3 regions of the Novosphingobium mississippiense genome follow, and region 3 is predicted to be linked to each of the others. Evidence: riboswitches for the same ligand, from Rfam matches in the RefSeq annotation. Region 3 holds a riboswitch; each other region holds the start of a gene.
The links. A riboswitch is a leader RNA that binds a small molecule or an ion and turns the genes downstream of it on or off. The one in region 3 is predicted to bind cobalamin.
Positions count from the first base shown of each region.

Region 1 (2,259 bases), 160 kb from region 3:
TTCCGCATTGCGCCAATGCTTGTAGCCTGTGAGGTAGTAGGCGACATTGGTGATCGTCACGCCATCCGCGGGCGTCCATTCGGCCTTGGCCTGGGTCCAGGCATCGTCGAAGCGCAGCGAACGGTCGGCGATGTTGTAATTCTTCTTGCGGATATCGCGCACCAGCTTGCCGTCACGGAGCGGAGTTCCGTACCAGATCGTCGGGTCGAGATCGGCACGATCGTGGGTCAGCGTCAGCACGAGGTCATCGCTCGCTTGCCAGCGCAAGGCGGCCGAAAGCGCTAGGCTGCGCGACTGGCCGCGCTCCATCCACCCGTCAGAGCGATTGTAGCTGAGGTCGACCCGGTAGGAGAGCTTGTCGCCGATCGGTCCACCGATGCCGCCCGCCGCCGCATAGGTATCGAAGGAACCGCCGCTGAGGCGCACTTCGCCTTCGAAGTGATCGGTGTTGGGTTTCTTGCGCACGACGTTGATGGCGCCGCCGATGCCGCCCTCGCCATAAAGCACCGAGGCTGCACCGCGCAGCACTTCGATACGTTCGGCCATCCATGGGTCGGCAGGGAAGGTCTGCGTGGTCGTCGTGTAGACGCGCATCCCGTCGTAGAGTTGCATCACCGACGTGTACCCGGTGAAGCCGCGCGAACTGAGCGAATAGCCGAAGGCCGAACTGTTGTTGATGAGGCCCGGTGCGCGTGCTGCGGCGGCCACGACGGTTCGATCTCCCAGGCTGCGTATCATCTCCTTGGTGATGACGTCGACGCTGGCGGGCGTCTGCATGGGCGTCAGCCCCAGACGGCTGGAGGCGTCGGCGGTCTGGCCGAGTTGCAGGACACCGGCCTTGCGCGCGGTGACGACGATGCTTTCGGCGCGGCTCTCGGTGGCATCCGTTTCGGCGTCCTGCGCCTGCGCCGACGTGGCGGCGGCCACCAGTGCGCCGAACGATGCGCCGGCACGCAGCAGCCCGGAAAGAAGTGTGATGGTATTCATAATGTAACCCCCGTTGCGTTGCTCAGTCGAACGGACAGGTCCCGCGAGAGGGGCGTCCCCCGCACGGGTGCAGCGGCGGAATCCGGGCGCGAACGAGCGGCCGGCGAAACCCGCCGTTGCGGCCTGGCCGCAAGTTCGTCGCTCAGACGGAGTACACCGTGCCGCGGCCATCCCCTGGACCAAGGCAAGAGCGACCGGACGCTGGCAGGTCTCCTGGCTCGCGGGTCATCGCTCGATGCACGGCCTTCCCAGGCCTCGCAGGAGTTAGCGTCCGGCCCAGTGGCTGCGTGCGGGGGCCTTGCCCCGCCGCGTGATGTGCATCGCGCTCACCGCTTACAGTTGCAGGGACAGCCTCGGCTTCAAGGGACCAGCCCTCTCACCGCGTTCCCTTTTAAGCTTCTTTCGAAGCACCAACGCGATCTTGTCTCTTTTCAGAGACGAGGCGTCATTATGGCCTGTAAAAGGAGAATTCAAGTCGCTCGTCGAACGAGGAAGATTCCCGATTTTCCTTCCCCGGCGTTTCATCGGTTCGCCGCCGAGCGGAACGGTGAGTTTACGCAGTGGCCCATCGGCGCCGCGTGCTTCCTGAAGGCGCAGCCAGATTCTCAATCATGTTTGAAGCGGGAAGGGCATCATAGGTTTCCGTCATGTTGCTGGAAAACGAAGGAATTTTGCTATTCCGCGCAAAGCGGTGCTTAACAATGATATGATGCAACATATCATTGACGCATCATCACCACCCTGACAGAAGCCCCCGCGACCAAGGGTGATGCGCGCTCTTTGGCACATATCTTCGTGGGGATTTCATGCTTCGTTTCACGCAGGACCGCAGGCTTTTGGCCAGCGCCATGCCGTTCGCCCTGGCCCTGGCGCCCTACCCGCTGACGGGCGAGGCGCTGGCCGAAGAAGCGCTGCTCGATGAGGAGGGATACGCCGAGGAGCGCAGCGAGGCCATTACCGTCACCGGCGTGCGTCAGGCCTATCGCGGGAACTTCGCGGTTTCTGAAATCCCGCAGTCGATCGCGGAAATCTCGGCGGAGACGCTGCAGCAGAACGGCATCCAGCGTCTGACCGATGCGCTCGATCTCAACGCCTCGGTGGTGCGACAGAACACGCTGGGCGGCTTGTGGGATTCCTTCGCGATCCGTGGTTTCGCCGGCGATGAGAACATGCCGAGCGGGTACCTCGTCAACGGCTTCAACGGGGGGCGCGGTTTCGGAGGGCAGCGCGACGCCGCCGGAATCGATCGGGTCGAAGTCCTGAAAGGCCCGG
Region 1 covers NZ_CP147003.1:195,392-197,650, forward strand. The annotation lists gene WBP06_RS19440 (TonB-dependent receptor) at 1-987, opposite strand, end outside; cobalamin riboswitch at 1,173-1,417, opposite strand; gene WBP06_RS19445 (TonB-dependent siderophore receptor) at 1,794-2,259, shown strand, end outside.
Region 1: linked by a shared signal. The riboswitch ahead of WBP06_RS19440 (TonB-dependent receptor) and the one ahead of WBP06_RS18670 (TonB-dependent receptor) in region 3 are both predicted to bind cobalamin.

Region 2 (2,259 bases), on a different replicon from region 3:
TCGCTTCCGCTTCTGGACTTTGCCAGTACCCGTGCGGCCCGTTCGATCAGCGGCATCGTGCTCTCCTTAGCAGGTTGCCAGGGCAGGCTATCACCTTGTTCGCGACCGTACAGCTAAAACGGAACCGGCGCCTGAAACGGAGTTGGAAATCGCCGGCTCCAGCGCCTGCAATCGCCAGCTGCGATTGAACGACAACACCGTGCGGGACAGCGGCGCGATGTCGATCGCCAGCGCGGCGGAAAACGGCATTCCCAGCGCGTGGGCCAGTGCCGCGCGCACCATCATCGGGTGGGTGATCGCGCAGACCGGCCCATCTTGCGCAACGATCGCATCCATCCACCTGCCGATGCGCTGGCAAGCCAGCGGCATCGATTCCCCGCCCGGCGCTCCGCCGGCCGGATCGGCAAGCCATGTCGCCAGTGCGGCCGGGTCGATCCCGGCGAAGGACAGCCCGCTCCATTCGCCATGATCGATGTCCGCCAGCGCCGGCTCCACGCTCGCCGTCAGCGCCATCGCCGCAACAGTCTCTCCGGCGGCGCGTGCCGGGCTGCAATGAACGCGATCGTGGAAGCGAGCGGCGACAGCCATCCCGGCCGCATCGCGCAGCCCGCCGTGGTCCAGCGGCTCCCCGGGATCGGGAAACCGACCCTGCCGGCTGGACGACGTAGCGGCGATACAGATCAGCAGAAGCGTGGTGGCCAAGGAGAAAAGCTCTGAAATCGTTGACGGGAGAAGACGCCGCGTCCTAAGGGACAGCGGTCAGGAACGAAGAAGCCGGTGTAATCCCGGCGCGGTCGCGCCACTGTAATCGAATGGCATTCACGCCGTCGAGAGCCAGACCTTCTTCCCGGCAACAGGTTTTCCAAGGGACGCGCAATCCCCAAAAGGAGCATGACGATGGCCAGCGCCGCAGTTTTCGACGATGCCTTCATTCCGGTGCAGGGCGGCAACGCCATCCCGATCGAGGATATCGCCCCCTGGGCCGTGCTGGGCACGCTTCTGGCCCTGATCTTCCTCTATTTCGTCAGCACCGAACAGGGCGCCTTCGCGCTGTTCCAGGGCATGTACGTGCACGAATTCGTGCATGACGGACGCCACCTCCTCGGCTTCCCCTGCCACTGAGATAGCACATGACCCGTAACCTGCTCTGGCGCGGGATGCTTGCCGGCATCCTGGGCGCGCTTTTGGCCACGCTTTTCGCGCGTGGCTTCGCCGAACCCCAGATTGACCGCGCCATCGGCTATGAGGAAAGCCACGCGACTCATCACCCCGGAATGCCGGAAGAAGAGGAACTCGTCAGCCGCGATACGCAGAAAGGCGCCGGGCTGATCACCGCGCTTGCCCTCTACGGCGCGGCGGTGGGCGGCGTGTTCTCGCTGGTCTTCGCCTATGGCTACGGCCGCATGAGCCACCTTGGCCCGCGCAGCTTTGCGCTTGTGCTGGCGGCGCTGACCTTCCTGCTGGTGGTCATCGTGCCGGCGCTGAAATATCCGCAGACGCCGCCTGCGGTGGGCAAGCATGAGACGGTGGCGCTGCGCACCGCCGCCTATTTCGCCATGATCGCCCTTTCGCTGGGCGCCGCCGTGATCGCCGCGCGCGTACGCAGCGCGATGGCGCGGCCCGGGCGCGGCTTCGACGCGACGCTGCTGGCGGTCGTTGTCTATGTCGGCGTGGTCGGCGTCGGCCAGTTCCTGCTGCCGGTGATCGACGAGGTTCCCGGCGATTTCCCCGCCGTCCTCCTGTGGAACTTCCGCGTCGCATCGATGGGGACGCAGCTGGTGCTGTGGGCCACAATCGGCCTCGCCTTCGGGCTCTGGGCGGAACGCGTGCTGCAGCGACAGCGCAACGCCTGACAGCGCCTGGGCGCCGACAACCCGGACGCCTCCTCACAATGCAAATGCCCCGCCCGCATACTGCGCGGCGGGGCATTTGCGTTTAGCCGGGTGCAGATGGCGGGACTCCTTCGAACTTGACATTGGATCCAAATTTACGATTATTGGATCCAATAATCGACGACAGGAGTGGATTCATGAACGGCGCGGCGCAAATTGCCACCACCGACAGCCCCAGCACCCAGATTCCCAAGGCTCAGACCTGGCCCAAAAACGCCTGGTACGTCGCCTGCATGCCGGACGAGATCGCGGACGGGCCACTGGGCCGCACGATCTGCGGCGAACGCATGGTGTTCTTTCGCGGCGCGGACGGTCAGCCCACGGCGCTGGAAGACTTCTGCCCCCATCGCGGCGCTCCGCTCTCGCT
Region 2 covers NZ_CP147001.1:921,029-923,287, reverse strand. The annotation lists gene WBP06_RS04360 (hypothetical protein) at 1-56, opposite strand, end outside; gene WBP06_RS04355 (histidine phosphatase family protein) at 91-702, opposite strand; cobalamin riboswitch at 717-862, shown strand; gene WBP06_RS04350 (CbtB-domain containing protein) at 898-1,122, shown strand; gene WBP06_RS04345 (CbtA family protein) at 1,131-1,853, shown strand; gene WBP06_RS04340 (Rieske 2Fe-2S domain-containing protein) at 2,030-2,259, shown strand, end outside.
Region 2: linked by a shared signal. The riboswitch ahead of WBP06_RS04350 (CbtB-domain containing protein) and the one ahead of WBP06_RS18670 (TonB-dependent receptor) in region 3 are both predicted to bind cobalamin.

Region 3 (2,259 bases):
GCGCGTCGTGCGGCCGCGTGCCGAGGGATCGGGCGAGCAGAACACATCCTCGCAGACGTCCGAACCTATGATCCTTTCGGGGATCTGCTCGGTCGGCCGCCAGGTCGCGTGATAGGCGTGGAGGGAGGCCTGAAGCGTACCTTCGCCCAAGGGCATCGCATATTTCGCGAAGCCGGCGTAGTGGCGCAGGTGTTCGGCTTCCTCCCAGGGCCCGTCATAGCGCTTGGCCTGACCGACCAGCGTAAGGTCGCCGCCGCCCAGGTCCTTGATCGTGCCGCCGGCGGCAAGACGGCCGGAATTGTACGATCCGCCTTCCACCGAAAGCCACGGGCGCTCGAACCCGTCGATCGTGGTCATGTAGGCCGCGCCGGCCAATGCGAAATCGCCGCCGTCTGCGCGGTACGGCCCCTTTCGGAAATCCTCGCGCGCGACGATCTCCGGAATCAGACCATTGAGGTCGAGGTAACCCTGCCCGTGGCCGTGGGTGCGCAGGTTCATCTGCACGCCATCGATATAAGTCGTGAAGTCGGTGCCGTGATCTAGGTTGAAGCCGCGCAGGAAGTACTGGTTGGCCTTGCCGCTGCCGGAGTGCTGTGCGGCAACCATGCCCGGCACCGCTTCCAGCAGCTCTGCCACACGCAGCAGCGGGCGGACCAGCAGGTCCGATCCGCCTACCGTTCCCTCACTGGCGGCGTGGGCCGTGCCGATCTTGGCTTCGCCACGCCCGAAGACGAGGATTTCGGCGGCCTCACCGGTTCCCGCGCCACTGGCGGCGGCTGGCGCCGCAGGCGCATCTTCGGCATGGGCCGCCGCAGCGGTAAAGGCGGCGCCCACCAATAAGCCTGCGCGCAGCGCATTCATGTAGAAAGTCATTCGTATTCCCCCGGCGTCTGCGACTGGGGGCGAAGGCGTGCCGTCTGCGACGGTCGGCGCGCGTCAACGGCCGGACGCCCGGGGCGACCGTCACGCGAACCGATGCGGCCTTCACCGCTCATTCGTCGCTCAGACGGAAAGATACCGGGCCCTGGCCATCCCCTGGACCAAAGCGAGAGCGACCAGACGCCGGCAGGTCTCCTGGCTCACGGGTCATCGCTTGATGCACGGCCTTCCCAGGCCCCGCATGATTTAGCGTCCGGCCCAGTGGCTGCGGCAGGCGTCCTTGCCCTGCCGCGATATGCATCGCGCTCACCGCTTACAGTTGCAGGGACAGCCTCGGATTCGAAGGGAAAACCCTTCTCACCGCGTTCCCTATTAAGCCTCTTTCGAGGCACCGGCGCGATCTTGCCCGCCCATATCGATTATGGACGAACCGCGGCTGGCTACAGCGCGGGACACCGCAAGGCAAGCGCGGATGAAGGCGAACGCGGGAGCAATTCGGCATGCGCAGGCGTTGTGACCGGCAGGAGAAGGAGCCCATCCGATGTCGCGTGCCACCCAGTTTGCCGCCGCCGCCCGCCGCGAAATCCTGACCCGGCCGGTCCTGTCGCTCGTGCAATCGGCGCTTCCCGCGCTGTCCGCCACCGAGAACGAGGCGATCGACGCCGGCAACACCTGGTGGGACGCCGCGCTGTTCACCGGTAATCCGGACTGGGAGCAGCTTCTGGCCGTTCCGCCCGCCACGCTGACGGAGGAAGAGTGCGCCTTCATGGACGGCCCGGTCGACACACTCTGCGCGATGATCGACGACTGGCGGATGACTTGGGAAACCCGCGACCTTCCGCCCGAAGCGTGGGATTTCCTGAAGCGCGAGAAGTTCTTCGGAATCATCATCCCGAAGGAGCACGGCGGCCTGGGCTTCTCGAACTTCGCGCATAGCGAAATCGTGCGCAAGATCGCCAGCCGCTCGGTCTCCACGGCCGTGACGACGATGGTGCCCAACTCGCTGGGGCCGGGCGAACTGATCCTGCGCTTCGGCACCCCGGAACAGCAGGAATACTGGCTGCCGCGCCTAGCCGATGGGCGCGAGGTGCCCGCTTTCGGCCTCACCAGCCCCGAGGCCGGCTCGGACGCGGCCTCAATGATCGACGAAGGCGTGGTCTGCCGGGGCGAATGGAACGGCGAAGAGGTGATCGGCATCCGCCTCAACTGGCACAAGCGCTACATCACGCTGGGCCCGGTGGCGACGATCCTTGGCCTGGCCTTCAAGCTGCACGACCCCGATCGCCTGCTGGGCGGAACGGACGATATCGGCATAACCGTGGCGCTTGTCCCCACCGATTTGCCCGGCGTCACCATCGGCCGCCGTCACGTGCCTTCCAT
Region 3 covers NZ_CP147003.1:30,574-32,832, reverse strand. The annotation lists gene WBP06_RS18670 (TonB-dependent receptor) at 1-873, opposite strand, end outside; cobalamin riboswitch at 1,047-1,290, opposite strand; gene WBP06_RS18665 (acyl-CoA dehydrogenase) at 1,421-2,259, shown strand, end outside.